Regions from separate parts of the Embleya sp. NPDC008237 genome, predicted to be linked through region 1. Evidence: riboswitches for the same ligand, from Rfam matches in the RefSeq annotation. Region 1 holds a riboswitch; each other region holds the start of a gene.
The links. A riboswitch is a leader RNA that binds a small molecule or an ion and turns the genes downstream of it on or off. The one in region 1 is predicted to bind cobalamin.
Positions count from the first base shown of each region.

Region 2: it holds a riboswitch for cobalamin, as region 1 does, so the genes downstream of both, ACFZBU_RS12855 (CoA-acylating methylmalonate-semialdehyde dehydrogenase) here and ACFZBU_RS05600 (ribonucleoside-diphosphate reductase subunit alpha) in region 1, are expected to answer to the same signal.
Region 3: it holds a riboswitch for cobalamin, as region 1 does, so the genes downstream of both, ACFZBU_RS09690 (energy-coupling factor ABC transporter permease) here and ACFZBU_RS05600 (ribonucleoside-diphosphate reductase subunit alpha) in region 1, are expected to answer to the same signal.

Region 1 covers NZ_JBIBGL010000002.1:546,854-557,115, forward strand. Annotated here, with positions in the region: gene ACFZBU_RS05570 (ATP-dependent DNA ligase) at 1-75, shown strand, start outside; gene ACFZBU_RS05575 (amidohydrolase family protein) at 164-943, opposite strand; gene ACFZBU_RS05580 (alkaline phosphatase D family protein) at 1,251-2,969, shown strand; gene ACFZBU_RS05585 (NAD(P)-dependent alcohol dehydrogenase) at 3,168-4,181, opposite strand; gene ACFZBU_RS05590 (helix-turn-helix domain-containing protein) at 4,315-5,124, shown strand; gene ACFZBU_RS05595 (ribonucleotide-diphosphate reductase subunit beta) at 5,243-6,220, opposite strand; gene ACFZBU_RS05600 (ribonucleoside-diphosphate reductase subunit alpha) at 6,238-8,556, opposite strand; cobalamin riboswitch at 8,633-8,880, opposite strand; gene ACFZBU_RS05605 (hypothetical protein) at 9,239-9,427, opposite strand; gene mug (G/U mismatch-specific DNA glycosylase) at 9,612-10,262, opposite strand, start outside.
Region 2 covers NZ_JBIBGL010000004.1:545,253-555,514, reverse strand. Annotated here, with positions in the region: gene hutH (histidine ammonia-lyase) at 1-880, opposite strand, end outside; gene ACFZBU_RS12875 (enoyl-CoA hydratase) at 1,013-1,789, opposite strand; gene mmsB (3-hydroxyisobutyrate dehydrogenase) at 1,786-2,712, opposite strand; gene ACFZBU_RS12865 (enoyl-CoA hydratase/isomerase family protein) at 2,709-3,788, opposite strand; gene ACFZBU_RS12860 (acyl-CoA dehydrogenase family protein) at 3,785-4,927, opposite strand; gene ACFZBU_RS12855 (CoA-acylating methylmalonate-semialdehyde dehydrogenase) at 4,932-6,431, opposite strand; cobalamin riboswitch at 6,629-6,799, opposite strand; gene ACFZBU_RS12850 (pyridoxamine 5'-phosphate oxidase family protein) at 6,869-7,342, opposite strand; gene ACFZBU_RS12845 (class I SAM-dependent methyltransferase) at 8,392-9,066, shown strand; gene ACFZBU_RS12840 (epoxide hydrolase family protein) at 9,188-10,262, opposite strand, start outside.
Region 3 covers NZ_JBIBGL010000003.1:630,651-640,912, forward strand. Annotated here, with positions in the region: gene ACFZBU_RS09665 (glutathione peroxidase) at 1-249, opposite strand, end outside; gene ACFZBU_RS09670 (NAD-dependent epimerase/dehydratase family protein) at 379-1,293, opposite strand; gene ACFZBU_RS09675 (hypothetical protein) at 1,552-1,923, opposite strand; gene ACFZBU_RS09680 (class II aldolase/adducin family protein) at 2,787-3,656, shown strand; gene ACFZBU_RS09685 (RDD family protein) at 3,899-4,444, shown strand; cobalamin riboswitch at 4,652-4,862, shown strand; gene ACFZBU_RS09690 (energy-coupling factor ABC transporter permease) at 4,890-5,603, shown strand; gene ACFZBU_RS09695 (energy-coupling factor ABC transporter substrate-binding protein) at 5,600-5,968, shown strand; gene cbiQ (cobalt ECF transporter T component CbiQ) at 5,973-6,716, shown strand; gene ACFZBU_RS09705 (energy-coupling factor ABC transporter ATP-binding protein) at 6,713-7,561, shown strand; gene ACFZBU_RS09710 (PP2C family protein-serine/threonine phosphatase) at 7,763-8,863, opposite strand; gene ACFZBU_RS09715 (Fpg/Nei family DNA glycosylase) at 8,928-9,755, opposite strand; gene ACFZBU_RS09720 (ribose-5-phosphate isomerase) at 9,889-10,262, opposite strand, start outside.

The sequences.
Region 1 (10,262 bases):
CGCTATCGCGAGGACAAGACGGCGGCCGAGGCGGACGACATGGACACCGTCCGGGCGCTGGCCTCGGGCAACTGAGCCCGGAAACGGACCGGGCCGCGAGGGCGGACCGAGCCCGGCGATCGCATCGGGCCCGGCGATCGAACCCGGCGCCCGGGCCGGTCGGTCAGTCGGGTGTGGGCGCCGCGATTCGGCGTGGGTGGTAGAGGGCCTGCGCGTTGTCGTGCAGTACGGCGTCGGCCAGGTCCGGGCCGACCGTCTCGGCGATCAGGTCGAGATCGGTGTCGCGGAACGGCCTGGCCGCCCGGGTGGAGGGCAGGTCGGTGCCGGCCAGGAGCGCATGCGGGGCGACGGCGAGCACGGCCCGCAGTGCGGCGGGGACGTCCAGGTCGACCCGGCCGAAACCGGTGGCCTTGACGTAGGCCCCGCGCTCGACCAGGCGCAGCAGGTGTGGCAGGCCCTCTCGGGACAGGCCCAGGTGGTCGATGCTCAGCTTCGGCAGCGCGGTCAGAGCGGGCGGCAGATCGGGCAGGTCGCGGGCGTCGATGTACAGCTCGGCATGCCACCCGACCAGGTCGTACACGCGATGGGCGAGGCGAGCCGACTGCTCGATCCGCGCGGAGCCGCCCCGACGGATGTTGAACCGGACCGCGCGTACGCCCGCCGCGTCCAGCTCCCGAATCGTGTGGTCCGCGACGGTCGCCGGTAGTTGCAGCACGCCGACGAAGCCCGCACCGAGCCGGCGCAGCGCGTCGAGCAGATACGTGCGGTCGAAGCCCTGGAACGAACCGGACACCACGGCGCCACCGGTGACGCCGAGGGACGCGACCCGGGCGAGGTAGTCGGCGACGGTGAAGGTCGGCGGCAGATAGCCGTGATCGGCGACGAGCGGGAAGCGCGGGTCGACGATGTGCAGATGCGCGTCGAACATCGGACGGTCGAACACCGGAGGGTCGACCGTCGGACGGTCGGGGACCGCCCGGTCGCTCGGGTTCGGCGCCGCGGGGGACGGTTCGGACACGACACGGCCTCCGATGCGGTTCGGGACGGCCCGAAAACGACCCGAAAACGGCTCCGGCACCTGCTCGGGCACGCCGCATACCGTAGCGGCTCGCGGACGCGTTGCACCGCAACGGCCGCAGAAGCCGCATACCGTATCCGAGAGTCCGCGGGCAGGGCGAGTATTGGTGCCGACTTCCCGGGCAGGCACCTGCCACGGAAGGCGTCGACGAGGGTGGGGAGGGCCGAGGACGATGGCCGAGTTGCTGCTCGGTCCCGTGCTGCGGCACGTGGATCGTACGAGTGCCACCGTGTGGGTGGAGACCGACGCGCCGTGCGTGGTGACCGTGGCGTGCGAGGACGGCGTGGCCGAGGCCGCCACCTGGAAGGTGTTCGGGCACCACTACGTGCTGGTGGTGCTCGAAGGGCTCACGCCGGGACGGTCGCGGGAATACCGGGTGCTGCTGGACGGGCGGGTGTGCTGGCCGCAGGAGAACTCGACCCAGCCGCCGAGCGTGGTGCGCACCGCCTCGGACGAGGGCGAGGCGGAGCGGGATCTGAACGTGGTGTTCGGGTCCTGCCGCTGGTCGAGTCCGCCGAGCACCGAGGAGGGCGAGGAGCGCCGGATGGATCCGGACGCCCTCGACACCCTCGCCCGCCGGCTGATGCGCTCGCCGGACGAACCGCTGCCGGACGCGCTGCTGTTGCTCGGCGATCAGGTGTACGCGGACGAGACCTCGCGTGCGATGCAGAACCAGCTAGCGCGGCGGCGTGACCTGAGCAAGGCGCCGGGGCCGCAGATCGCCGACTTCGAGGAGTACACGCTGCTCTATCACGAGTCGTGGTCCGATCCGCAGATCCGCTGGTTGTTGTCGACCGTGCCGAGCGCGATGATCTTCGACGACCACGACGTGATCGACGACTGGAACACCTCGCACGCGTGGCGCACCGACATGGCCGCGACCGACTGGTGGTCCGAGCGGATCGCGGGCGCGCTCGCGTCGTACTGGATCTATCAGCACCTGGGCAACCTGGACCCGGCCGCGTTGGCGCGCGACGAACTGTTCGCGGCCGTCCGGGCGGCGGCGCCGGGCGAGGACGTCGGGCCGTTGCTGCACGAGTTCGCGCTGCGGGCGGACGCGGAGGCGGAGGGCAAGGCGACCACCCGGTGGAGCTTCCGACGCGACTTCGGCCGTACCCGGCTGCTGATGATCGACTCGCGCGCGGGCCGGGTGTTGACCGGGGACGGCCGGGCGATGATCGGTGCGGACGAGCTGGCCTGGATCACCGAGCAGGCGGACGAGGGCGGCTACGACCACCTGTTGATCGGCACCTCGTTGCCCTGGCTGCTGCCGCACGGCATCCACGACCTGGAGTCGTGGAACGAGGCGCTGTGTGCGGGCGCCCGGGGACCGCGGGTGGCGGAATGGAGCGAGCGGCTGCGGCGGGCCGGCGACCTGGAGCACTGGGCCGCGTTTCGTGAGTCGTTCGCGGCGTTGTCCGCGCTGCTCGGCCGGATCGCACTGCACGGGCCCCGGTCGGGTGGACCGGTGCCGGCGACCGTGTGCGTGTTGTCCGGGGACGTGCACCACGTGTACGCGGCCGAGGTGCATTGGCTCGTCCCGGGGGAGGGTCCGCGAGCCGGGGATGATCCGGGCGAGTCGGCCCGGGTCTACCAGCTGACCTGCTCGCCGGTGCACAACTCGGTGCCGCCGGCGATTCGGATCGGTTTCCGGTTCGGCTGGGGACGCATCGCGACCCGACTGGGGCACGTGCTGGCCCGGCACGCGCGGCTGTCCCCGCTGCCGGTCGAGTGGACGAAGCTGGGTGGCCCGTGGTTCGGCAACCACCTGATGACGCTCACGCTGCGGGGCCGCCGGGCCGACCTGTCACTGGAGCGCGCCGAGGGCGGCCGACGAGGCCGCGCAGCGCACCTGCGCCGAGTGGGCCGGGCCGCACTGCGGGAGCAGTGAGCACCCGGCCGTCCCGGCACAGGCGGAGGGGCGGCGGGTCTTCCCGGCCGGCGCCCTGCTCCCGGGTGGTGCTCCCCGCCGGCCGGGGCCCCTCGCGAGGGTTGCCGTGCCGCCAAGCGGTCCCTGCCCCGGGCGGTACGTGCTCGGGGACGGTGCCGCGCCCCTGAGCGGCCCCTCCCGCCGCCGGGGCGCACGTGCTCAGCGGTGTCCGATCACGACATTGCCCACGAAGCCGCCCTTGCGGTGGTAGCGCAGCGCCTCCGGGACCTCGTCGAAGGAGAACTCGCGGTGGATCGGCGGGCGCAGCCGCGCGGCCGCCACCGCTCGGTTCAACGCCTCGAACTGCGCGCGGCTGCCCACCGCGAGCGGACGCAGCACGGCGCCCGCGTTGAACAGGGCCGACGCGGAGGGTGATGCGTCGGGGGTGTCCGCGCCCAGCCAGTGTCCGACGAAGGCGATCTCGCCGCCGAGCGCGGTCGCCGCGAGCGACTGGGCCAGGTTGCCCGCGACGTCGACGACCCGGTCGACGCCGCGTCCGCCGGTCACCCGCCGCACCTGCTCGCCCCAGCGCGGATGCTCGCGGTAGTCGACCACCTCGTCCGCACCCAGCGCACGCAGCCGCGCCGCCTTGTCCGGGCTCGACGTGGTGGCGATCACCCGCGCGCCGAACACCTTGGCGAGCTGCACCGCGAACAGCGACACGGCGCCGGTGCCGAGCGTCAGCACGGTCTCGCCGGGCAGCAGCGGCCGACTCCCGGTCAGCGCGTTCCACGCCGTCACCGCGGTCAGCGGGAAGGCGGCGGCCTCCTCGAAGGACAGGTGTTCGGGGACGGGTACGAGCGCCTGCTCGCCGACCACCGCGAACTCGGTCAGCATCCCGTCCCGCGAACTGCCCAACTGCGCGGCGTAGTCGAGCGCGAACGGCCCGTCGATCCAGTCCGGGAACACGGTCGCGGCCACCCGGTCGCCGAGCCGGACCCGGGTGACGCCCGCGCCGATCGCGACCACCTCGCCGACCCCGGCGCAGCCCGGGATCGTGTCGGGCAGCACCGGCAGCGGGTAATCGCCGTCCAGGACCAGCAATTCGCGCAGGCTGAGCGAGGTCGCCCGAACCCGGACGAGTACCCGACCGGGACCCGGCTCCGGTTGTTCGTGTTCGCGGATCGTGATGCCCTCGATGCCGGCGCCGGGCCGCAGGTGGTAGCTCTTCACCGGGTTTCCTTCCTCGACCGATCGGCCCACCCCGTTCGGCGGGCCATGGCAACGATCATGTGACCGGCGTCGGAGCCGGACAATTCCCCCGAGGGAATTGCCGGGGATACCCTCGGCTGCCTAGAACTGCCTCATGAGCACGACGACGACCCGGCTCCACGGCCCGGATTTCCCCGCCGAGTTGCGGCGCTGGCGCACCGCCCGGCGACTGAGCCAACTCGAACTGGCCGCCCGCGCGGAGACCTCCCAACGGCATCTCAGCTTCATCGAGAGCGGCCGATCGCGCCCCGGCCGAACCATGATCATCCGACTCGCCGAGTCGCTCGGCCTGTCCCTGCGCGAGCGCAACGCGCTGCTGCACACCGCCGGATACGCGCCGGTCTTCCCCGAATCGGACCTGGACGCGCCGATGTTGCGCCCGGTCCACGACGCGCTGCGTGCGGTGCTCGAAGGCCACCTGCCCTACCCGGCGATGGTGCTGCGCCCGTACGGGCGGATCGTCGCCGCGAACGCGGCGATCGACGTGCTGACCGAAGGAGCGTCCGCGGAGCTGCTCCGCGCCCCGATGAACATGCTGCGGCTGATGCTGCATCCCGAGGGCATGGCACCGCGCGTGCGGAACCTGAACGCGTGGGGCCACCACGTACTGGAGAACATGCGCGCCCAGGCGCTGCGCAGCCCGGACCCGCTGCTGGACGCCTTCATCGAGGAACTGCGCGGCTACGTCCCGGATGCCGAACTGGGCCCCGACCACCTGGGCTTCGCGGTTCCGCTCCGCCTTCGCGACCCCGACGGCCCGGGCGAACTGCGCCTGCTGACCACGCTGACCTCCTTCGCCACGGCCACCGATGTCACCCTCGCCGAACTGCACCTGGAGGCATTCCTCCCCGCCGACGAGGCCACGGCCGCGGCATTGCGCCGCCGGGCGGCCGAACGCTCGTGAGCGAAGCCCGTTCCCCCTACCGCCGGCGCGTCGGCCGCACGGCGGGAGAACGCGAAACCGCCGTGCCGTCCCGGAAGGGGGACGGCACGGCGGCCTCGTCGAGCACGACGCCTCGGGCTCAGAAGTCCTCGTCGAAGGACACCGAGCCGGTGACCGCGACCTGGTAGGCGGAGACCCGCCGCTCGAAGAAGTTCGAGAGTTCCTGTACGTCCTGGAGCTCCATGAATCCGAACGGGTTCGCCGAGCCGTAGACCGGGGCCATGCCCAGCTGGGCCAGCCGGCGGTCGGCCACGTGCTCCAGGTAGGAGCGCATGTCCGTGACCGTCATCCCGGACACGCCGCCCTGGAGCAGGTCCTCGGCGAACGCCGTCTCCGCCTCGACCGCCTCGGCCAGCATGCGCCGGACGTCCTCGGCGAGTTCGTCGTCGAACAGGTCGGGCTCCTCGGCCCGCACCGTCTCCACCACGGCGAAGGCGAAGTCCATGTGTGCCGACTCGTCGCGGAAGACCCAGTTGGTCCCCGAGGCGAGCCCGTTGAGCAGGCCGCGCGAGCGCAGGAAGTACACGTAGGCGAAGGCGCCGTAGAAGAACAGGCCCTCGATGCACGCCGCGAAGCAGATCAGGTTGAGCAGGAACTGCCGCCGGTCCTCCCGCGATTCGAGCCGGTCCAGGCCCATCGCCGAGTCGATCCAGCGGAAGCAGAACTCCGCCTTGCGCCGGATCGACGGGATGTGCTCGACCGCGGCGAACGCCTGCTCGCGCTCCTCGTGGTCGGGCATGTAGGTGTCGAGCAGGGTCAGGTAGAACTGCACATGGACGGCCTCTTCGAAGAGTTGCCGCGACAGGTACAACCGGCCCTCGGGCGAGTTGATGTGCCGGTACAGGTTCAGCACCAGGTTGTTCGCCACGATCGTGTCACCGGTCGCGAAGAACGCGACCAGGCGCTGCACGAGGTGCCGCTCCGCCGGGCTGAGCTTGTCCAGGTCGGCCAGGTCGCTGTGCAGGTCGACCTCTTCGACCGTCCACGTGTTGCGGATCGCCGCGCGGTACTTCTCGTAGAAGTCCGGATACCGCATCGGGCGCAGCGTGAGGTTCATTCCGGGATCGAGCAGGCTCACGTGCACGCCTCACAGGCTTCGGGGTTCTCCAGCGAGCACGCGATGACCTCCAGGTCGGAGATCTCCTCGACCGGCGCGGCCGAGGCCTGCGCCGGCACGGTCGCCTGCTGGATCCGCGTCGCGGGGCGCGAGCGCAGGTAGTACGTGGTCTTGAGACCGGTGGACCACGCGTAGCGGTACATCGAGGACAGCTTGCCGATGGTCGGGTCGGCCATGAACAGGTTCAGCGACTGCGACTGGTCGATGTACGGCGAGCGGGCCGCCGCCAGGTCGATCAGCGCGCGCTGCGGCAGCTCCCACGCGGTGCGGTACAACTCGCGCACGTCCTCGGGGAGTTCGGCGATGCCCTGGACCGAGCCCTCGGCGCGCTTGATCCGGTCGCGGACCTCGGGGGTCCACAGGCCGCGGGCCTTGAGCTCGCGCACCAGGTACGCGTTGATCTGGAGGAACTCGCCGGACAACGTCTCGCGCTTGAACAGGTTCGACACCTGCGGCTCGATGCACTCGTAGGCGCCCGCGATCGAGGCGATGGTCGCGGTCGGTGCGATCGCCACGAGCAGCGAGTTGCGCAGGCCGTGTTCGGCGACCCGGTCGCGCAGCGCATCCCAACGCTTGGTTTGGGTCGGCTGGACGCCCTCCCACAGGTCGGGCTGGAGCCGACCGCGCGCGGCGTGCGTCTGGGCGTAGGCGGGGTGCGGGCCATGTACCTCGGCGAGCGCCGAGGAGGTCTCCAACGCGGTGAGGTAGATCTCCTCGGAGATCAGCGTGGACAGTTCGCGTGCCTCGACCGAGTCGAACGGCATGCCGAGCGTGAAGAACACGTCCTGCAGGCCCATCAGACCCAGGCCCACCGGGCGCCAGCGCGGGTTGGACGCGGCGGCCTGGTCGGTCGGGTAGTAGTTGATGTCGATGACCCGGTCCAGGAAGACCACAGCGGTGCGAACCGTCGCGCGCAGCTTGTCCCAGTCCATGCCCTCGCCGGCGACCACGTGCGCGCCGAGGTTGACCGAGCCGAGGTTGCACACGGCCGTCTCGCCGTCGCTGGTGACCTCCAGGATCTCGGTGCACAGGTTGGACAGGTGCACCACGTTGCCCGGCTCCGCGGCCTGGTTGCAGGTGCGGTTGGCCGCGTCCTTGAAGGTCATCCAGCCGTTGCCGGTCTGCGCGAGCGTGCGCATCATCCGGGCGTACAGGTCGCGCGCGGGCATCTGCCGGACGAACCGGCCGTCCCGCTCGGCGGCTTCGTAGACCCGGTCGAACTCGGCGCCCCACAGATCGGGCAGTTCGGGCAGCTCGTTCGGGTCGAACAGCGACCAGACGCCGTCCTCCTGGACCCGGCGCATGAACAGGTCCGGCACCCAGTTGGCCAGGTTGAGGTTGTGCGCGCGGCGCGCGTCCTCACCGGTGTTCTCGCGCAGTTCGAGGAACTCCAGGATGTCCGGGTGCCACGTCTCCAGGTACACGCAGGCCGCGCCCTTGCGCCGGCCGCCCTGGTTGACCGCGGCCACCGACGAGTCGAGCGTCTTGAGCCACGGCACGATGCCGTTGGAGTGCCCGTTGGTGCCGCGGATCAGCGAGCCGCGCGAACGCACCCGCGACCATGCCACGCCGATGCCGCCGGCGAACTTCGACAGCCGGGCGATCCGCCCGTACATGTCGTAGATCGACTCCAGCTCGTCCTTGGGCGAGTCGAGCAGGTAGCACGAGGACATCTGGGTGTGCACCGTGCCGGAGTTGAACAGCGTCGGTGAGCTGGGCAGGTAGGCGAGCGAGGACATCAGCCGGTAGAAACCGATCGCCTCGCCGGGCTCCCGGGCCAGGCCGCACGCCACCCGCAGCAGGAAGTGCTGCGGCGTCTCGACCACCTTGCGCGAGACCGGGTGGCGCAGCAGGTAGCGGTCGTACACGGTGCGCAGGCCGAAGTACTCGAACCTGCGGTCGCCTTCGGCGTCCACGGCGGCGTCCAGCTCGGCGGCGTGCTTCGCGACGAACGCCGCGGTCTCCGCGCCGATGACGCCCTCCCGGCGACCGAGCGCGATGCCGGCGCTGAACGAGGTGACGCCGGCCGCCAGGGCCTCTTCCGCGATCCGGCCGGCGAGCAGGCGCGCGGCGAGCCGCGAGTAGGCGGGCTCCTCGGCGATCAGCTCGGCCGCGGTGCGCACCGCCAGGTCCGCGGCGGCGCCCTTGTCCGCGCCCTCGTTCAGGCCCGCGACGACCCGGCGGACGACCCGATCCGGATCGACCTCCGGCAGATCGCGCGCCTGGGTGCGCACCAGGGTTGCCAGTTGGTCCTCGGGGCTTTCGTCGATCCGCATCCGGGTCGCGCCCACGCTGTCCACAACGGTCACGTGCTCTCTCCTCGCGAGCTCGTACGTACAGGTGACCCCGCGCCCGAAGGCACGGGCAGCCGGCAGGTATTCGGACTCGCGGGCATGCCGGGGCACCGCCGGGCACGGCGTGCTCGGCGGGCCGCGGAGTACCTAGTGGTCGTCGCTTCCCGAATGTCTCTCGACGTTCGGCGCTCCATGACGACGTTCGTTCCCGCTCACCGCTGCGGGGCAGTTCCGGCTTCACACCGGATTCCCTCTCGCGTCGCCCTTCCCCTGAGGGAACGGCGAACCAGCTGCGTCGCAGAGCATATATGTAGTGGCGGGGTGGTCGTTGCACCCCCAGGTGTTGTGTCGTGTCGCGGTTCTCGGCGTACCACGGATCGCCACCGGCGGGCCCGCCACCGGCGGTGCGGCCCCCGGGGCACCGGGTGCGGCGGTGCCCTGCGGGCGGTGTGGGACCGGCTCCCGCCGGATGCCCGGCACGACGGTACTCGCGTGCACCGCGTCGAGCGGTCGCGCGACACGCCGGCGGCGCGGTGTCGTGGGGCCTGCCGCATCCGCCGCGAGGGCGGCGGCCGGGGCGACCCGAGAACGGGTCTCCGCGCCGCGCCCGGCGGGCGGCGGAGGCGGTCGGGCGGTCCGCCGCGGGCGCGGGCGGTGCGCGGGCTCAGGGACGGCCGGTCCGCGGCCCGGAGTACGGCGGGCGGGCGTGTCGGGCCGGGCGGTCGTGCGGTCGGTCCACCGCTCCCGGCACCTCCCGACCCGAGTCGCGCCACTCCGCGACCAACGCCTCGTAGACGGGGGTCTCGATCGTCTCGGTGGGCCACGGCCCGAACGGGGCCCGCAGGATCTTCATGCCGACCCAACCGCGCGAGGGGGCGTGAAGTAACCACCAACCGGGTGATGCCACTCGGTCGGTTGACGTATCGACTCGGATACAGGTAGCCGAAACGGTCCCGACTCGCCCGGGAACCCGGGCTCCGGGCATCGGGCATCGGCGGACGGCGTGCCGTCGCGCGGGACCACCGGCCCCGGCCGCCTCATGCCGGCGGCGCGGCGCCCCGCCCCTCGGGACCCGCCGGGGCTTCCGGAGCCGCTCGGCGCTCGGCGGCCCCGTCCGCGCCCGAGGAGTCCGGATCGCTCGCCGCCCGGAGTTCGGCGAACGCCTCGCCCAGCGCCGCCGCCGTCCAGTGCGCGTTCAGGCCGCTCGGGTTCGGCAGCACCCAGATCCCGGTGTCGCCGATCGTCTCGTGCTGCCGGCCGACCACCGCCTTCGGCCGGCCGAAGCCGGTCCGGTACGCGCCGATGCCCAACACCGCCAGCCAGGCCGGTCGGTACCGGTGCACCCTGGCCGTGAGCGCCGCGCCGCCCGCGATGTACTCGTCCTTGGTCAACTCGTCCGCGCGGGCGGTGGTGCGGGCCACCACGTTGGTGATGCCGAGACCGAGCGCGAGCAGCTCGTCCTGCTCGGTCGGAGCGAGCAGGCGAGGTGTGAACCCGGACGCGTACAGCGCGGGCCAGAACCGGTTCCCCGGACGGGCGAAGTGCCGACCGGTGGCGCCGGACCACAGGCCCGGGTTGATCCCGCAGAACAACACTCGAAGGTCGGGCCCGATCACGTCCGGGATGCTGCGCCCGTGTGCCGCGGCCAGCTCGGCGGCGGTGGGGTTGCGGCCCGGCGGGATGGGCAA
Region 2 (10,262 bases), on a different contig from region 1:
CGAATGCGCCGCGGAATTGGTCCAGGAACCGTTCGGCCCGGTCGACCGACGCCGTGTAGCGGGCCGTCAGCACACCGCTGCCGCTGATCAGCGGCAGCGTCTCGCCCGCCTCCAAGGGGAACTCGACCGGCAGACCGGCCTGGCGCAGGATCTCGGCCGCCCCGCGTGCGGGCCCCTCGCGCAGCCGGGCCGTGCCCGCGTCGCCGGTGAGCACGAGCCCCGCGGCGGCCATCGGCTGGAGGTCCCCGGTGCCCAGGGATCCGATCGATGGCATCACCGGGGTCACGCCCGCGTTGACCAGCGCCAGCATGCGTTCGACCATCTCGGGCCGCACCCCCATCCGGGCCCGGGCCATCGCGTTCGCCCGCAGCACCAGGGCCAACCGGGCGACACCGGGCGGGAGTTCCTCTCCGGTGCCGGCCGCGTGCGAGCGCAGCACCCGGCGTTGGAAGTCGCGCTGCTCGGCGTCGGTGAGGGGGCGGTCCTTGAGCGGACCCAGTGCCTGGTTCCAGCCGTACACGCGTTGGCCGCGGCTCAGCGCGAGCAACCCACCCTCGCGAGCCGCGCGCATGCGGTCGGCGGCGGCCGGCGCCAGTTGCACCGGTCCGGCGTTGCCGTGCAGCACCGCCCGCATCTGGGCCACCGTCAGGTGGTCCCCGTCGAGGGTGATTGCGACCGCCTTCTTGCCACCCGTGGGTGCGACCGCTTGCGCGGCGTGCCGGGGCGCGGGGCCGGCCGAGCCGGTCACCAGGGCCGAGGACACGGCGACGGCCAGGACGACTCCGGTCGAACGCCGGCGCCGCGCGGGGCCCGAGCGCCGGCGGGAGGCCGCCGCGTCGGGCCGGGATGCCGCACGGCGGAGAGAGAGAAATACGTTCACGTCATGGCCATCGACCGATCACCGGGATACTTGAATAGTCGGATGAACAGTGACATTCAGGACCGATCGCATCGCATGGGCACGGACGACCGAGGACGTCGGGCGGCGGCGCCGCCCGACGTCCCGACCGACTCAGCGGTGGGTGAACGACGGCGAGCGCTTCTCGGTGAACGCCGCCATGCCCTCCTTCTGGTCCGCCGTGGCGAACGTGGCGTGGAACAGCCGACGTTCGAAGCGCACGCCCTCGGCCAACGTGGTCTCGAAGGCGCGGTTGACGCTCTCCTTGGCCATCATCGCGATCGGGGCCGACATGCCCGCGATGGTCGCAGCCGTGGCCAGCGCCTCGGCGCGGAGGTCGGCGGCGGGGACGATGCGCGAGACCAGGCCGGCGCGTTCGGCCTCGTCCGCGTTCATCGTGCGGCCGGTCAGACACAGGTCCATCGCCTTGGCCTTGCCGATCGCGCGGGTCAGCCGTTGTGAGCCACCGATGCCCGGGATGACGCCGAGCTTGATCTCGGGCTGGCCGAAGACGGCGGTGTCGGCGGCGAGGAGGACGTCGCACATCATGGCGAGTTCGCAGCCGCCGCCGAGCGCGTAGCCGGAGACCGCGGCGATGGTGGGCTTGCGGACGTCGCCGAGTCGGTCCCACGCGGAGAACCAGTCGGAGAGGTAGACGTCCATGTAGTCGTTGGGCTGCATCTCCTTGATGTCCGCGCCGGCGGCGAAGGCCTTCGCGGACCCGGTGATCACCAGAGCGCCGACGTCCGGGTCGCGGTCGAGCGTGGTCGCGGCGTCGACGACCTCGGCCATCACCTGCAGGTTGAGGGCGTTGAGCGCCTTGGGACGGTTGAGCGTGATCAGCGCGGTGCGATCGTGACGCTCGACCAGGATGGTCTCGTACTCGGTCATGCCGGGTCGTTCCCTTCGCCGGTGGCGGTGGCGGTGTGGTCCCTGATGGTGTGGATGACGGCGGAGAAGTCGCGCTCCGCGCCGCCGTTCTCGGCGAACGCCGCGTACATCTCGGCCGCGTGCAGGCCCAGTTCGGCGGACACGCCGCCCGCGCGGATCGCGTTGGCGGCCAGCCGCAGGTCCTTGGCCATCAGGGCTCCGGCGAAGCCGGGTCGGTAGTCGTGGTTGGCGGGACTGGCCGGTACCGGTCCGGGCACCGGGCAGTTCGTGGTCAGCGCCCAACACTGTCCGGAGGCGGCCGAGGCGACGTCGAACAACGCCTGGTGGGAGAGGCCGAGGTGCTCGCCCAGCACGAACGCCTCGCTCACCGCGATCATCGTGGCGCCCAGGATCATGTTGTTGCAGATCTTCGCGGCCTGTCCGGCCCCGGGCGGTCCGCAGTGCACGACGCGGCGCCCCATCGCGGTCAGCACGGGCTCGATCGCGGCGAAGTCCGCGTCGTCGGCGCCGACCATGAACGTGAGCGTGCCGGCGACCGCGCCGACCACTCCGCCGGACACCGGCGCGTCCAGGGCGCGGCGCCCGGACGCGCGTACCGCCTCGTGCGCGGCGTGTGCGTCGGCGACGTCGATCGTCGAGCAGTCGACGAACACCGCGCCGGCGGGTGCGGCGGCCAGGAGGCCCTCCGGGCCCAGGTAGCAGTCCAGGACGTGTGCCCCGCCGGGCAACATGGTGATCACCACGTCCGCGCCGGCGACGGCCTCCGCGGGCGACCCGGCGATCCGCACACCGTTGTCCCGGGCCTGCTCCAGGGCCTGCGGCGCCGGGTCGAACCCGGTGACGACGTGTCCGGCCGCGACCAGGTTGGCGGCCATCGGGCCGCCCATGTTGCCCAGCCCGACGAACGCGACGGTGTCGGTCATCGGCCGGCCTCCGAGGTCGCGGACGCGAGTTCCAGGCTCGACGCACCCTCGGCCGGCGCCCGGAAGAAGCGGGCGACGTCCTCGGCCCCCACGGCCTCCAGCGTCGCGGGCGACCAACGCGGCGCACGATCCTTGTCGATCACCTGGGCACGGATGCCCTCGGCCAGGTCGGGCGCGCTCAGCGCCGCGCTCGACACCCGGTATTCCTGCTCCAACACGGCCTCCAGGGAGCCGAGTTCGCGAGCCCGGCGCAGGCTCGCCAGGGTCACCTTGAGCGCGGTGGGCGACTTGGCACGGATCTGCTCGGCGGCCTGCTTCGCCGCCGGTTCCCCGCTGCCCTGGAGGCGTTCGAGAATCTCCTCGACGGTGTCGCACGCGTAGCAGGAGTCGATCCAGGCGCGACGCTCGGCGAGTTCGCCGGCCGGGGCCGGCTCGGTGAACCGCGCGACGACCTCCGCCGGTTCGCGCGTGGCCAGCGCCTCGATCACCGCGTCGAGCCGATGCGAGGGCACGAAGTGGTCGGCCAGGCCGCAGGCGATGGCGTCGCCGGCGCCGATCGAGGAGCCGGTCAGCGCCAGGTGCGTGCCCGACTCGCCCGGAGCCCGGGCGAGCAGGTGGGTGCCGCCGACGTCGGGAACGAACCCGATTCCGGTCTCCGGCATGGCGACCGTCGAGCGCTCGGTGACGATGCGCAACGCACCGTGCGCGGAGATGCCGACCCCGCCGCCCATCACGATGCCGTCCATGACGGCGATGTACGTCTTGGGGTAGCGGGCGATGCGGGCGTTGAGCCGGTACTCGTCGCGCCAGAAGTCCAGGCTCGCGGTGCCGCCGGCGACGGCGTCGGCGTGGATGGCGCGGATGTCGCCGCCCGCACACAGGCCGCGCTCGCCCGCACCGGTGATCACCACCAGCCGTACGCCGTCGTCGTGTTCCCACGCGGTGAGCGCGGCGTCGATCCGCCGAACCATGTCGTGGGTGAGCGCGTTGAGCGCCCTGGGCCGGTTCAGCACGATCCGGCCCATGGCCGCCTGCCGGTGGGTCTGCACCGGGTCCTGCTCGGGGGTGGGGGTCATCGGGCCGCTCCGATCAGTCCGCGCGCGACGATCACGCGCATGATCTCGTTGGTTCCTTCGAGAATGCGGTGCACCCGCAGGTCGCGCACGATCTTCTCGATGCCGTAGTCGGCGAGATAGCCGTACCCGCCGTGCAGTTGCAACGCGCGGTCGGCCACCGAGAAGGCGGTGTCGGTGGCGAACCGCTTGGCCATCGCGGACAGTTGCGACGCCCTGGGATCGCCCTCGTCGAGCGAGGAGGCCGCGTGCCACACCAGCGTGCGGGCCGCTTCGAGCTCGGTTGCCATGTCCGCGAGTTGGAAGCGCAGAGCCTGCGCGTCGATGAGCCGCGAGCCGAACGCCGCACGGTCGGTGAGATGGCGCACGGCGGCGTCCAGCGCGGCCTGTGCGCCGCCCAGCGAGCACGCGGCGATGCCGATCCGGCCGCCGTCGAGGGCACCCATCGCGATCCTGAACCCGTCGCCCTCGGCGCCGAGTCGGTGCGTCGCGGGCACGCGCACGCCGTCCAGGACCACCTGGCGGGTGGGCTGCGCATGCCAGCCCATCTTGCGCTCGTTCGGTCCGAAGGACAGCCCGGCGCTGTCGTCCTCCACGATGAACGCGGAGATCCCGTCGGCGCCGTCCGCTCCGGTGCGCGCCATCACCACGTACACCGCGGAGGATCCGGCGCCGGAGATGAACTGCTTGACCCCGTGCAGGAGATAGTCGTCGCCGTCGCGGGTCGCGCGGGTGGTCAGCGCGGCGGCGTCCGAGCCGGCTCCCGGCTCGGTCAGGCAGTAGCTGGCCAGGTCGTGCATCGAGCACAGACCCGGAAGCCAGCGTGCGCGCTGCGCCGGCGTGCCGTGCCGGTCGATCATCGAGGCGACCATGTTGTGGATGGAGTAGTAGGCGGCGATGGTCGGGCAACCACCGGCCAGCGCCTCGTAGATCAGTGCGGAGTCGAGTCGGTTCAGCCCCGAACCGCCCCGATCCTCGCCGACGGTGATGCCACCGAGGCCGAGATCGGCGCCCTTGCGCAGGACGTCGACGGGGAAGTGGCCGGTGCGGTCCCATTCGATCGCGTGCGGGGAGAGGTGTTCGCGGGCGAAGTCCCGGGTGGTCTCGACGATCGCGAGCTGGTCGTCGGTGAGTGCGGTCATCGGGTCAGTCCATCGTGGGGATGTCGAAGTTCGCGCTCTCGCGCGCGGTGGACGGCCAGCGCGAGGTGATGGTCTTGGTCCGGGTGTAGAAGCGGATCGAGTCCGGACCGTGCTGGTTCAGGTCGCCGAATCCGGATCGCTTCCAGCCGCCGAAGGTGTGGTAGGCCACCGGCACCGGGATGGGCACGTTGACGCCGACCATGCCGGTGTTCACTCGGCGGCCGAAGTCGCGGGCGGTGTCGCCGTCCCGGGTGAAGATCGCCACGCCGTTGCCGTACTCGTGCTCGCTGGCCAGGCGCAGCGCGTCCTCGTAGGAGGCCGCGCGGACCACGGACAACACCGGGCCGAAGATCTCCTCCCGGTACACCCGCATCGAGGGCGTCACGTGGTCGAACAGCGACGCGCCGACGAAGTAGCCGTCCTCGTGGCCGGGGACGTGCACGTCGCGGCCGTCGACGAGCAGTTCGGCGCCTTCGGCGACGCCGATGTCCAGGTAGCCGTGCACCCGTTCGAGTGCGTCCCGGCCGACCAGCGGGCCGAAGTCGGCGTCCCGGTCGTGGGAGGGGCCCACCCGCAGGGTGGCGATGCGCGCGACGAGCTTGTCCACCAGCGCGTCTGCGGTCTCGGCGCCGACGGGGACCGCCACCGAGATGGCCATGCAGCGCTCGCCGGCGGAGCCGTATCCGGCGCCGATCAGCGCCTCGACGACCTGGTCGAGGTCCGCGTCCGGCATCACGATCAGGTGGTTCTTGGCGCCGCCGAAGCACTGGGCGCGCTTGCCGTTCGCGGTGGCCGAGGTGTACACGTACTCGGCGATCGCGGTCGAGCCGACGAAGCCCAGCGCCTGCACGCGCGGGTCCTCCAGGAGCGTGTCCACGCTCTCCTTGCCGCCGTGGACCACATTCAGCACGCCCGGCGGCAGTCCGGCCTCGAGGAAGAGTTCGGCCAGGCGCAGCGGCACCGAGGGGTCGCGCTCCGAGGGCTTGAGCACGAACGCGTTGCCGCATGCGATGGCCGGGGCGATCTTCCACAGCGGGATCATCGCGGGGAAGTTGAACGGGGTGATGCCGGCGACCACGCCGAGCGGCTGGCGCAGCGAGTGCACGTCGATGCCGGTGCCCGCGTTGTCGGTGAACTCGCCCTTGAGCAGGTGCGGAATACCGATGGCGAACTCCACGACCTCCAAGCCGCGTTGCAGGTCGCCGTGGGCGTCGGCGATGGTCTTGCCGTGCTCGGCCGACAACAGGCGGGCCAGCGACTCGCGTTCGGGTTCGATCAGTTGCAGGAAGCGGGCCAGGACCCGGGCGCGCCGCTGCGGGTTCCAGTCGGCCCAGGCCGGCTGGGCCCGCTCGGCGTCGTCGATCGCGGCCAGGGTGTCGGCGCGATCCGCGAGCGGAACGCGTGCCTGTACCCGCCCGGTGTTGGGGTCGTACACGTCGCCGAACGCGCCGGATGCGCCGAGGACGTGCTTGCCGCCGATGAAGTGGGAAAGCTCGCGGATCATGAACGACCTGTCTCTCGTCAGGTGCGATCCGGAGGCGGGGCATGACCCGACCACGCAACGTCGGCGCGGGTGCGCGTGGTTGCCCGGGCGGGTCGACGTCGAAGTGGTCAGGAAAACCTGGTGGGTTCGACGTTCGCAGGATCATCCGGGGCGGGTGCGCAGACCGGTGTCATGCGTGTTTGCTCCATCCTCGTGGACAACACGGATATACCCGCGGCCGGTATCCTGACTTCCGGATCTACGCACGATGCCCGCCTTCCCGGCCTTCGCCAGTGGCTTGGTGCTGCGGCAGCGCACTCCCCGGTCACAGTGGCGGGACCATGTCGGATTCGCACCGACTTCCCTGCACCGCGGACCTTGTTGTTGAAGACGATATAGTCGGACGTCCTAGTAAGTCCAGCCGACCCGGTCCCGGCGACCGCGACCGGCCTGGTGCGTCAGGCCACGGGCGGTGGCTTCCGGGCGTAGGGAAGGTCGGGTCCCGCGGGCCTCCCGGTGTGGTCCCGGCGTTCGGCGACGAGTCCGGTGACGAATTCCGTGGTGACCCGAATCCACACCGTTTCCGCGCCGTCGCCGTCGATGTCGGGGAGCAGGCGATCCAGGTGCGCGACGGCGGAGGCATCGCGGACCCGGGAGGCGTGGCCCGTCACCGTACTCGTCCAACCGGTTTGCGCCGCGCGGTCGATGCGGTCGGCCTGGAACGCGACCACCGTGTCGAGCGCGGCCTTCGCGAGGGGCGAGTCGGTCGGAGCCCGAAACACCACGCACTCCCGGTCGAGGGCGAACGCCACCAGATGCACGGCCGGAAGAGCGCCCTCGCTCACCACGACGCGTCCCACCCCCGCGCTCGCCATCAGCTCCAGTGCCTCGTGGCGCCCGAGGGGGCGTTTCATCACGGCGTGTTCGCTCATGTCTCAACCCTCGAATCCCGCGCGGGCGCCGACACGGGGCCGACGGGCTCGTGCCGGTCGATTCCCTCGTGTCGACGCCGGGCCCGACGCCCCGCGCGCTCGACCGCGCGTCTGCTCTCCCGGACCCTGACCTCAGCCTTCCGCGCGCCCGACGCCCAGACCAGGGCCGACCGACCCGATCCCACAGGCCCAACGGCCGGTTGCCGCCGGGACCGGGTCGACCTCGTGGGACGGGCACGTTGCGAACGCACCCAGGCGACGGCGAGTTGCGCCGGGCGGGGCAGGAACGACGGGGGCGGCCCGCCACCGACGCAACGCGGCGCAGCGCGGATGCGGGCGGCCCTGGGCCCGGCCGCCTTCCCGGGCGATGGGTACGGCGGCCGGGCCGATCATGGGTGCGCACGGAGCGACGTCGATCGGGTTCGACCCGTGGCTACCGGAGCCTGCCCGCTGGGCCGGCCCGCACGCCCGACTCTGCTCCCCGTCCGCAACGTCGGGCAGAGCCGTTCGGCCCGGTCGGTTCCGGCGAAGGTCCCTTCGTGTGCGCACGACCGGGACGGGACGCCCCCGAGACGGAACGGACGGGCGCCCGACCGGTGCCGTCGCCACCGACGGAATCGGGCTCGGATCAGCGTTTGACATCGGCAAGTTGCTGCACGTGCGTTGCATGTGGTCGAGGGGTCTCCTACGCTCCAATCGGCTGCATGGGGACGTCGAACACCAGGAGCGCGCGGCGGACCGCCGACCGGCTCGCCGTGAGGTCCAAGGGCGTACGTTCCCACGAGGACGCGCCCCGTTCGTGCCTCCGCACTCCGTCCGCGGCGTGCGTCGCGGGCCGAGCGGTCGGGCACGGATGCACACGCGACACCGGGCATCGGTGCGTCGTCGTCGGGTGTGGCCGCCCATGATGTGATCCGCGGGACGGGAGCAGGTGTGGGGCGGAAGCGAATCACCGCGGTCGCCCACCCCACCGCACCGCCGGCCCGATCCCGCCCGCCCGTCCGGCCGCCGTGCGGCGACCGGACGCCTGCCAGGAATCCGAGGCACCGATGACCGACCTCGAATCGCTGCGCGCCCACTACGCCGCGACCCCCGACGGCCGCCCCAGCCGCTACCAGGCATGGGAAGTCGGCCGCGCCGTGGGCGACTCGATCACCCCGGCCACCTGCGATCCCGAGTACCGGACCTGGATGGTCGCCCATCTGGCACGCCTGCTGGACCGAGGACGCCCCGACTCCGCGCTGCTGAGCCTGGGCTGCGGCAATGCGATGGTCGAGGCCGAGTTGGTACGCGCGGGCCACCGGGTGCTCGCCGTGGACGCCCTGCCCGAGGCCGTCGACCTCGCCCACCGCAAGGGCGTGGACGCCGTCTGCGCGGACGTCCTGGTGTGGACGCCGCCGACCCGCGCCTGGACCGTCGTCTACGCCGACGGCCTGGCCGGCGACCTGCACCGGTACACCCGGGGTCTGGGCCCGGCCCTGGAACGTTTCCATACCTGGTCGCAGCCCGGCATCGGCAGCCTGGTCCTGTCCGACGACCCGCTCCACGTCGACCCGGACGCCCGGACCGGCCCGGACGTTCCCGGTTTCTCCTGGTTGTGCGCCCTCGCCCTGGCCGACGAAGCCGAAGAGGCCGGCTTCCGGGACGCGACCACCGCGACGATCAACTACCGAGGCCCCCTGTCCGGCCCCCGCGACCGCGCGGTCGTCACGGCCCTCCACTGACACGCGCCGGGAGTGGGCAGCGCGGGCCGCTCCGGTGCGGGGGAGCAGGGATCCCGGGTCGGCGCGCTCGCGATGCCCGTTCCGGGTGCGCGGTGTGCGGTGCCGGCACACCGCCGGGGCGTCACCGCGTCATCGCCGCCCGGTAGGGCCGGAAGAACGCGCGCAGTTCCTCGGCGTACAACTCGGGCTCCTCGAACGCCGCGAAGTGCCCGCCGCGTGCGGGCTCGGTCACCCGCACGAGGTTCGTCGTACGTTCGAGCCAGGCCCGCGGCGGGCGCACGATGTCACCGGGGAAGAGCGAGAAGCCGGACGGTACCTCCACCCGGCGGGCGAGCTGCGCGGGCGGGATCGCGGAGTTCGCGTGGTACATGCGCATCGACGAGCCGATCGTCCCGGTGAACCAGTACAGCGTGAGGTTCGTGAGGATCTCGTCCCGGGTGAACGACCGTTCCACGACGCCGTCGCAATCGCTCCAGGCCCGGAGCTTCTCGACGATCCACGCGGCGAGACCGGCGGGCGAGTCGTTGAGCCCGACGGCGGCGGTCTGCGGCTTGGTGCGGTGCATCGCGGCGTACCCGCCCTCGGCACCGCCCCAGACGGCGACGCTCTCGATCCAGGCGCGTTCCTCGGGCGTGAGTTCCGCCGGGTCCCCGGTGAACAGGGGCACGCCCCCGTCGGTCCGGTGCACGGCGACGACCCGGTCGGGGTGGTCGAGGGCGAGGTAACGGCTGACATGGCTGCCGATGTCGCCACCGGCCGCGCCGAAGCGCGGATAGCCCAGGACGTCCATGAGTTCGGCCCACAGGCCGGCGACGGCGATCGAGTCGAGCGGGGCGCCGGTGGGGCGGTCGGAATACCCGTAGCCCGGCATGTCGGGCACCACCACGTCGAACGCGTCGGCGGGATCGGCGCCGTGCGCGCCGGGATCGGTGAGCAGCGGGACGACCTTCGTGTACCGCCAGAACGAGTCCGGCCAGCCGTGGCCGAGCACCAGCGGCAGCACGGGCCCGGTCGGTGCGACGGCCCGAGCGTGCACGAAGTGGATCCCGAGCCCGCCGAGCGGGACGCGAAAGCGCGGCAGCCGGGCCAGTGCCGCCTCCTGCGCGGGCCAGTCGAAGCCGTCCGCCCAGTAGGCGACGAGCTCACGGAGATAGTCGAGATCGGTACCGAGCGACCACCCGGCCTCCTCGGGCGCG
Region 3 (10,262 bases), on a different contig from region 1:
CGAGCAGAATTCGAGGATCTCCTCGGCGCTGCCCGGTTCCTGGCCCATGAACTGGTTGCACGGCACGCCCACCACGGTGAAGCCGCGTGCGCCCAGTTCCTTCTGCAATTCTTCGAGGCCGGTGTACTGCGGGGTCAGGCCGCACTTGGACGCGACGTTGACGACCAGTGCGACCTTGCCCTCGGTGATGCCGCCCAGGGTCGTGCCCTCCCCCGCCAGCGTGGCGATGGGGGTATCGAGGATGGCCATGATCGTTGTCCTTCCTGCGTGGTGCCGCTCGCAGCGACGCGATCCGATGAGGTGGAGCGCTTCGAGACGGCGCGAGTAAGACCTGAAGACTCGACGCTATCGAGCACAGCCGTAGGCTGCCCGACCCGGTCAGGCCGAATCACCGCGGCGGGCGGCGTGGACATCCGCCAGCCCCGCGCGCCACCCCACCGCACACGGCCCGGTGATCGCCGCGCGCCTGGCGGTGTCCTGCACCTGTCCGCGCAGCGTGCCCGGCTGCTCGCGGACCACCACCTCGGCGGGCAGCCCGCTCAGGTCGGCCATGTGCGCCGCCCACTCCTGCACGCTCACCGGCTCGTCGCCGCCCCAGTTGACCACCGTCGCGGGAGTGGACGCCGCGTCCAGCAGGGCCGCCGTCTGGCTGTTGATGTCGTCCTGGTGGATCGGGCTGTACATGCACGGATCCCAGCGGGTGACGATCGGCTGCCCGGCCAGCACGGCGTCCAGGTGCATGGTCGGCAGGCCGCCGCGCGGGCCGTAGGAGGCGTTCATCCGGGCGATCACCACCGGCAGGTCGAACGCGCGGGCGCAGTAGCGCGAAACGGCTTCCTCGGCGGTCTTGGACACCGAGTAGGTCGGTGCGTGCGAGACGTTGGCGTCGCCCAGCGGGTCGCTCTCGTGGAAGACGTGCATCGGGTCCGGGTGCGGCTTGAGCACCGACGCGGTGGACATCACCAGCGCCGCCTTGGCCCGGCGACAGTGCTGGAGCAAGAGCCCGGTGCCCTCCGCGTTGACCCGCAGCGCCTCGTCGTAGTCGAGTCCGGGGCCCTGGAAGGTGGCCAGGTGCAGGACGTAGGTGAAGTCCTGGGGCAGTTCGTCGAACGTGCCCGCGCCGAGGTCGACGGCGCGCGTGGTCACACCCAGTGCGTCCACCCGCTTGCGGTCCTCGGCGTTCGAGAAGCGGGCGATGCCCCACACCTCGTTGTCCCGGGCCAGGTACTCGGTCAGCGGGTAGGCGATCTGGCCCGCGGGGCCGGTGATCAGGATCTTCTCGCCGGACAGCATGCGGCTCCTCGGGTGACTCGGGTACGCGATCCGTACGGGATCCGGCTGCGATCCGTACGCGACATACGGCGTCGAGCTCGACGGTACATCTGACGTACCGTCATATCCGAGACGGTGCGGGGAGGCCAGGGGGTCCGCACGTGTCGCCGGACACCCCGAAGGCGCCCTCCGCACGGGGGTGGCGGAGGACGCCCGGGGTATCGAGGATGGGCCTGCGCGCCCCGACGGCGCGCCTCGGCGCGTCGGCGGAGCGCGAACTCAGACCTCGATCTCCTCCTCGATACGCTTGAGGCTGTGTCGGGCCAGCGCGAGATTGGCGCGGTCCTTCAGCAGCACGAGGTACAGGAACAGGCCCTTCCCGGCCCGCCCGCTCAGCGGCCGAATCACGTGGTATTGCTTGCCGAGCGTGATCAGGACGTCCTCGATCTGATCGCCGAGGTGCAACATCTCCATCGTGCGCATCTTGGCGCGCATCACGTCGGTGTTTCCGGCGGCGGCCACATTCAGGTCGAGTTCCTTGCTGCCGCCGAGAATTCCCAGCGCCATTCCGCTGGTGTAATCGACCAGGGCCACACCCACGGCGCCCTCGATCGTCATTGCTTCCTTGAGGGCCGTTTCCATATTGGCCATGATTGCCTCCGAGGCGATCGGCGGTGCGGCTTTCCGGTGGACTCCGACGGGCTCGTCCTCGGGCGGTGCGATCCCCGGGGCAGGCATGGCGACCGGAGCGGGCTCGATCGGTTCGGCATCGCCCGCCACGTGCGGATCGGCCTCGATTGTTGCGATGACATCCGCCTCGGTCACAGCACCCCGCTCGGTGTCGGACCCGGCCGGCGGGCCGCCTGATCTGCGTCGGGACGGCCGCGACCGCCTCGGGGGTTGTGCCATCTCCGGCCGGCTCCTCGCCATCGGGCTGCGCGGCGTCGAACCCGGCGCGAGCGGCCCCCGCCGGCCCGGGTCCGCCCGGGCCCGGTCCGCCCTGGCCCGGGACGGCCCCGGATCGGCGCGGCCGAACCCGGGCCCCGCGGGTGCCCGGGCGCCGATACCGACGACCTCCGTCGAATTCTCGCCCCCGTCGCTCACGTCACGCGCCCCTTCCATCTTTTGTGCGCCGACTTCCGCGCGTCGCCGGCGACTTCGTATGTCGCCGCGACGGCGCGTGGCCGGTGACACATGCGCATCGCCCGCAACTGTGCGCCGCCCGCAACTCGCCCGTCGCCTGCAAATGTGTGCATCGTCGTGCGGGCCCGGTGAATTCGAGTTCGACTGCTTCGAACTCGACCTCCCGGACTCGCTGAACGGCAGCGTAGAAGCAGCCCGAAGCGGACTGCGGGCAATATTCGCTTAATTCCCGGAAACCCGACCCGGACGACCGTGGGTCGCTAGAATCCGCGGCTTCGTGCGAAGGCGCGTCCACCGAGGGCTGTCCCCGGATGTGACTCGCCGGTAGCGTCGGCCGAAGTCCCGCGCGACCCGAGTCCGAGGAGATGGACATGTCCGGCACCGATGCGCAGCAAGCCCAGGACGTGCAGGCAGGGCGGGTGACCCCGCCGCGGCCGACCCCGCCGCGGCCGGTATCGCCGGCGGACCTGAGCTTCGCGCTGCCGCCCACCTTCGAGACCGTCGAGCAGGAGCGCCGGCACCGCAAGGAACGCTTGACCGCCGCGCTGCGACTGTTCGGCCGCTTCGGCTTCGAGGAGGGCGTGGCCGGGCACATCACCGCACGCGACCCGGAGCTCACCGATCACTTCTGGGTCAACCCGTTCGGGATGTCGTTCAAGCACATCACCGTGGACGACCTGATCCTGGTCAACCACGAGGGGCAGGTCGTCGAGGGTCGATTCCACGTCAACCAGGCCGCGTTCGCGATCCACTCGCAGATCCACGCGGCCCGCCCGGACGTGGTCGCGGCGGCGCACAGCCACTCCGTGCACGGGCGGGCGATCTCCGCGCTCGGCATCAGGCTCGAACCGATCACCCAGGACGTGTGCCCCTTCTACGAGGACCACGAGCTGTTCGACGACTACGCGGGTGTCGTGCTCGACGCCGAGGAGGGCCGCCGGATCGCCGAGACGCTCGGCCCGCGCAAGGCGCTGATCCTGCGCAATCACGGCCTGCTCACGGTCGGGCAGTCGGTCGACGCCGCGGCGTGGTGGTTCATCACCATGGAGCGCTCCTGCCAGGTGCAGCTGCTCGCCCAGGCGGCCGGCGAACTCAAGCCGATCTCGCCGGAGAACGCCCGGCTGACCCGCGAACAGCTGGGCAACGACACGGTGGCCTGGATCAACTACAAGCCGCTGTACGACGTGATCAGCCGCTCCGAGCCGGACCTGTTCGGGGCGGACGGTCCGATGACGCCCTGATCGGCCGGCGCCGCGCCGGACCACGTCCGCCGCGTCGCGGCGCGGGCTCGGCTCGATACGGCGCGGCGCGGCACCGCACGACTCGGCTTCGGGTCATCGAACGACGTCCTCCGGTCGATTCCGGTGACCGCCCGCCTCCCCTCCGTGTCCGGTCGGCCTCCATGTCCGCCGACCGGGCGCAATCTCTGCGATATCCGGCCGCGCCGGGAGTCAACTCGCCCGGTAGCGGAAAGTACAAGGACATGTACGAACGGAGCCTTCCGCAGCACTTCGCGCGCTCGGCACGTCCCGCCCGGTCGGGTGCCCGACTGTGGCTGCCCGCGGTCGAGAGCCCGCTCGTCCCCTCGGTGCTGTGGCGCCGAATCGGCCAGTTCCTGGTGGACGTGGTGGCCTCCGCGCTGTTGCCCGGAGCCGCGATGTTCCTGTTCGTCCTGCTGCCCACGCACCCCGACGGCTCGATCCGCAGCGGTCCGCTGACCACGACGATCACCGCCGGCGTGATCGTCGTCGCGGTCGCGATCCTGTTCTGGTACTGGGTGCTGCGTCCCGCCGAGCACGACGGGCGCACGTGGGGCATGCAGGTGTTCGGCATCCGCGTCGTGGACGTGTCCGGCGGACGTGCCGGCCGGCGCCAACTCGGGATCCGCTGGCTGCTGTTGGCCGTCGACGCGTTCGCACTCGGCGCGATCGGGCTGACCGCGGTGCTCGGCAGCGAGCGACGGCAGCGGGTCGGCGATCGGGTGGCGGGCACCCTGGTCGTCCGCGGCCGCGGCCCCGGCCTGGACTGAGCCGGCCGCACGGCACTCGTCCGCGCCGCCTGCGACCCGGGTCGCCCTCCCGCGGGCCGCCCCGGATCGTGGACCGCGCGAGTGCGCGCAAGGCCAGGACAGCTGCGGCCCGTTTCCGGAATGCGGCTATTGATCGGCCGCTCCGCCCATCTTGTGGTCTTGCGCACGGTTTGCAAAAGCCACCTTGTCGCCATGTCCATCCGACCACTAGTGTCGGCTCGCCGTGGTGTTCGGGAAGCCGGTTCGATGCCGGCGCGGCCCTCGCCACTGTGATCGGGAAGTTCTCCTCCACCCCCGCGAAAACGTTGATTCGTCGTCTCGGGGAAGCCACTGGGACCGCTTGCGCGGCCCCGGGAAGGCGGAGACGTGAACGTACGACCCGTCAGCCAGGAGACCGGCCACGGCGATCGTCCGTCCACGAGGTGTTGGAGAGGGACCCTTCCTCATGCATATCGCCGAGGGCTATCTGCCCTGGGAACACGCCGTCGCCTGGGGCGTCGCGTCGACCCCGTTCGTCGTCCACGGTGCCCGCGCGCTCACCCGCGAGGTACGCGACCGCCCCGAGAACACCCTGCTGCTGGGCGCGTCCGGCGCGTTCTCGTTCGTGCTGTCCGCACTGAAGATCCCCTCCGTCACCGGGAGTTGCTCGCATCCCACCGGTACCGGACTGGGCGCCATCCTGTTCCGACCACCGATCATGGCCGTGCTGGGCACGATCACCCTGCTCTTCCAGGCGTTGTTGCTGGCGCACGGCGGGCTGACCACACTCGGCGCGAACGCGTTCTCGATGGCGATCGTCGGCCCGTGGGCGGGTTACGGCGCCTATCGACTGGCCCGCTCACTACTCGATCGACGCGGCGGCACCATGCCGCTGGATGTCGCGGTGTTCCTGGGCGCGTTCGTCGCGGACCTGAGCACGTACTGCGTGACAAGCGTGCAACTGGCCCTCGCCTTCCCCGACCCCGACAGCGGATTCCCCGGCGCCCTGGCCAAGTTCGGCGGCATCTTCTCGCTCACCCAGATCCCGCTGGCGATCAGTGAGGGTCTGCTGACCGTCCTGGTCGTGCGCTTGCTGCGGCAGTCCAGCCGAGGCGACCTGATCCGCCTCGGTGTGGTCACCGACGCGCGGGTCGCGCGCGAGGAGGAGAAGACCAAGTGAAGCGCTCGACGAAGATCAACCTGCTGATCGTGCTGGCCGTGGTGCTGCTCGCGGCGCTGCCCGTGGTGTTCGGGATGGGCGACCACAAGGACGAGCCGTTCGCGGGCTCCGACACCCAGGCCGAGACCGCGATCACCGAGAACGACCCGGACTACGAACCGTGGTTCAGCCCGCTGTACGAACCGCCGTCCGGCGAGATCGAGTCCGGCCTGTTCGCGTTGCAGGCCGCAGTCGGCGCAGGCGTGGTCGGCTACGTGTTCGGCGTCAAGCGCACCCGTCGCCGACTCGCGCCCGAGGCCGCGGACACACCCGACGAGCCGGCGGACGCCGCCGCCGAGGCACCGGTATCGGCCCCGGGTCGCTGATCCCGTGTTGCCGATCGATGCGGCGGCGCACGCGAGTTCGTGGCGCCGCCGCCACCCGGCCGACAAGGCCGTGCTCTCCTTCGGGCTGCTCGGCTGCGCGGTCGCGCTGCCGCCGTGGCCGGGCGCGGTCCTGGTCGCCGGGACCGTCCTGGTCGTCGCGTTCGGGTTCGCCAAGGTGCCCGCCCGGCGGTTGTGGCGGGCCGCCCGCGCCCCGCTCGGCTTCGCCGCCACCGGCGCCCTGACGCTGCTCGTGAGCATCGGCGCGGACGGCGTCGGGTGGGCCGAGGACGGACCGCGCCACGCGGCCGAGTTGCTCGCCCGCTCCGGTGCCGCCGGCCTCGCGATGTTGCTGTTCGCGTTCACCACGCCGCTGTCGGACGTGTTGCCCCGGCTGACCCGGGTGGGTGTCCCGGCCGCCGTGGTGGACGTCGCGGCGGTGATGTACCGGATGTTGTTCGTGCTCTACGACACGACCGCGAGGATCAACCAGGCGCAGGCCGGCCGGCTGGGCCATCGCACCCGTCGGGCCCGGTGGCGCTCGGTGGCCGGGCTCGGCTCGGCGGTGTTCGTGCACGCGTTCGCTCGCGCCCAACGCCTGGAGGCGGGCCTGGCCGGGCGCGGCTACGACGGGCGCCTGCGGGTGCTCGTGGACGAGGTACGAATCTCGCGTGCCTTCGTCGTGGGCTCCCTGTTCGTGGTGGCGGCGGTCGTCGCCGCCACCCTTCTCCTGGTATCGGTGGTGCCGTGATTCCGTTGCGGGTACGAGAGATCGGCTACGCCTACGAGGACGGGCCGCCGGTGTTGAGCGGGTTGTCCCTGGCCGTTCCGGCCGGCCGCGCGCTGGCCCTGCTCGGGCCGAACGGCTGCGGGAAGACCACGCTGCTGCGGCTGTTGACCGGCGGCCTGGTGCCGGATTCGGGGCGGGTCGAATTGCACGGGGTGCCGATTCGGCACGACCGCAAGGGACTCACCGCGCTGCGTCGGGTCGTGCAGCTGGTCGTCCAGGATCCCGACGACCAGCTGTTCTCCGCGTCGGTGGGCCAGGACGTCTCGTTCGGGCCGCTCAATCTGGGCCTGGACCCGGCCGAGGTGCGTTCGCGGGTGGCCGAGGCGCTCGCCGCGCTCGGGATCACCGCGCTGGCCGAACGACCGGTGCACCTGCTGTCCTTCGGCCAGCGCAAGCGGGTCGCCATCGCCGGTGCGATCGCGATGCGGCCCGAGGTGCTGGTGCTGGACGAGCCGACCGCCGGCCTGGACCCGGCCGGACAGGAGGCCCTCCTGGACACCCTGGCCGAGTTGCGTGCGGCCGGGACCACGGTGGTGATGGCCACGCACGACGTGGACCTCGCGCTGCGCTGGGCCGACGACGCGGCCGTGTTGGCCGACGGGCGCCTGCACACCGGGCCGGCGGAGGTGCTGCTCGCGGACACCGCGTTGCTGGCCGCGGCGAGTCTGCGGCCGACTTGGGCCCACGCGGCCGCCGCCGTGCTGGCCGCGCACGGCCTGACGCCGACGGGCGGCCTGCCCCGGACACCGGCCGAGCTGGCGGCCCTGGCGGTCCGGCCGTCCACCGCCGAGACCCGCGCGCACTGATCGGACGCGGGCCCCGGACGCATGTCCGGTCCCGCAGCCCCGGCCGGCCGTGCGCTCCGGGCCGCCCGGGCCGAGTCCCGCGCGGCCCGGTGGGTGCCGCGCCCCGGGCACCCGCATCCCGCCACCGGACGACGCGGCCTGATCCGGCGGTCCTGTCCGGCGGCCTGATCCATCGGAATCCCCCGACCTGGCCCGGCCCGCTCACCGCCGGCGCAGCAGCACCACCGCGCGGTCGTCCCCCACATTGCGACCGGCCGCCGCCACGATCCGGCGCGCCGCGTCGTGGAAGTCGTCCCGGACCATGCGCTCGGCCTCACCGAGGAAGCGGTCGATGCCGGTGGCGATGTCCTCGCCGGGCATCTCCACCATGCCGTCGGTGAACAGCAGGAGCGCGTCGCCGGGACCCAACCGACCCTTGACACCTTCGAAACCGGCGTCCTCGATCACCCCCAGGAGCGGGCCGACCGCCTCCAGCACCTGCCAGCGTCCGGAGCCGGCGATCCAGTGCACGCCCGGCGGATGGCCCGCCGAGATCAACTCGTACTCGCCCGACTCCAGGTCGAGCACCACGTGCACCGCCGTCGCGAAGCCCTCCGCCCACTCCTGGCGCAGCAGGTAGTCGTTCGCCGCCGGCAGGAAGTCGCGTGGCGGCAACGACCCGAGCAGCCCGCCGAACGCGCCGGAGAGCATCAGCGCGCGCGATCCCGCGGCCAGCCCCTTGCCGGAGACGTCGACGAGCACCACCTCCAGCACCCGCCCGCCGCCGGCGCCCCGGGAGGCGACCAGGAAGTCGCCGGAGAACGACTGCCCACCGGCCGGCCGCAGCACCACCTCGGTGTGCCACTGCGGCGGCAGCACCGGCATCTCGCCCTGCGCCCGCAACCGGTCGCGCAGGTCGAACAACATCGACTCGCCGCGGGTCCACTGCACTCCCAGGCGGGTCCGCATCCGAGCCATCAGCAACACGATGCCGGCGATCGCCCCGACCACCAGGATGGTGCCGCCGGTGACCTCGTCGGTGTCGTGCACCTGATGCTGGGCGACCAGGACACCGGCGGTGGCCGCGTACAGGAGCAGCAGGCTGGGCATCCGCAGCACCAGCCCGCCGACCAGGATGGGCACCGCCGTCATCGTCGCCGGAAACCACGACGCGTCCACGTCCGACAGCAGGCCGCAGGCGGTGACCGAGGCCAGCAGTCCGGCCAGGGCGAACCCGTCCGAGGGCAACACCCGGTGCCGCAGCCAGGACACGACGCGCCGAGCGGAGCGCGCCAGTGCCGCGCGCCTCCCGGTCCTGCCCACCCGGTTTCCCCTGCTCGTCGGCGCGGCCACCCGGTGACCCTACCGAACGGTCATCAACCGGAGGTTACGCCGACGGCTGACAGGTGGGACACCAGAACAGATTCCGGCCGACCAACTCGACGGTCTTGATGTGGGTTTCGCATATCAAGCAGGGCATGTCGGTGCGCCGGTAGACGTAGACCTCGCCGCCGTGGTCGTCCTTGCGCGGCTCGCGGCCCATCGCCTCGGGGGTGTGCTCGGGCCGCACGGTGTCGATCCGACCCAGCCGCACGCCCTCGCGCATGAGCAGCACCAGGTCGGCCCACATCGCATCCCAGGTGGCCCGCGCGAGCCGGTTGCCGGGCAGCGTCGGGTCGACCCCGAACCGGAACAGCACCTCGGCGCGGTACACGTTGCCCACGCCGGCGAGCACGTCCTGTTCCATCAGCAGGGCGCCGATCGGCTTCGCGCTGCGCTGGATCCGGCGCCATGCCGCCGCCGGGTCGGCATCCGCCCGCAGCGGGTCGGGGCCCAGCCGGGCGTGCACCGTGTCCTTCTCGGCCAGGTCCAGGAGGCGGCACGCGGTCGGCCCGCGCAGATCCGCCCAGGCCGCCCCGCCGGGCACCTTCGCGGCCAGTCGCAGTCGGACCTGGCCGACCGGGTCGGGCAGTGCCTCGCCCTCGCCGAAGGAGAACTGTCCGTACAGGCCCAGGTGCACGTGGATGAAGCGCTCGCCGGAGAACTCCAGGAACAGGTGTTTCCCGTGTGCGTCGGTGGCGACCAGCCGCTCGCCGTCGAGCAGTGCCGCGCTCTCCGCGAAGCGTCCCTGTGGGCTGGTCAGCCGCAGCGGCAGGCCGGCGAACCGCTCCCGGTGGGCGGTGGCGAGACGGTGAATGGTGTGGCCCTCGGGCACGCGGCCTCCAACGCAGCGACGACGGTCGGACGGAATGTGGGGTGGTGTGACACCTCAACGCTACCGACCCGCACCGACATGCCGACGCCCCCGACCGGACGGACCGATCGGGGGCGGGTGGGTACGGCGTGGACTACGGCAGGGTCGGCAGTTCGCCGGTGTTCTCGTACTTGGTGAGCATGTTGATCCGGCGGGTGTGTCGCTCGGCCTCGCTGTACGGGGTGTTCACGAAGACCTCCAGGAACTTCGTGGCGTCCTCGAGCGAGTGCATGCGCGCACCCATGGAGATCACGTTCGCATTGTTGTGCTCGCGGGCCAGCGACGCGGTCTCCTGGCTCCACACCAGGGCGCAGCGCACACCCTTGACCTTGTTCGCCGCGATCGCCTCGCCGTTGCCGGAGCCGCCGAGCACGACGCCGAGGCTGCCCGGGTCGGCGGCCACCCGCTCGCCGGCCCGCAGGCAGTACACGGGGTAGTCGTAGGAGTCGGCCTGTACCGCCGGGCCGC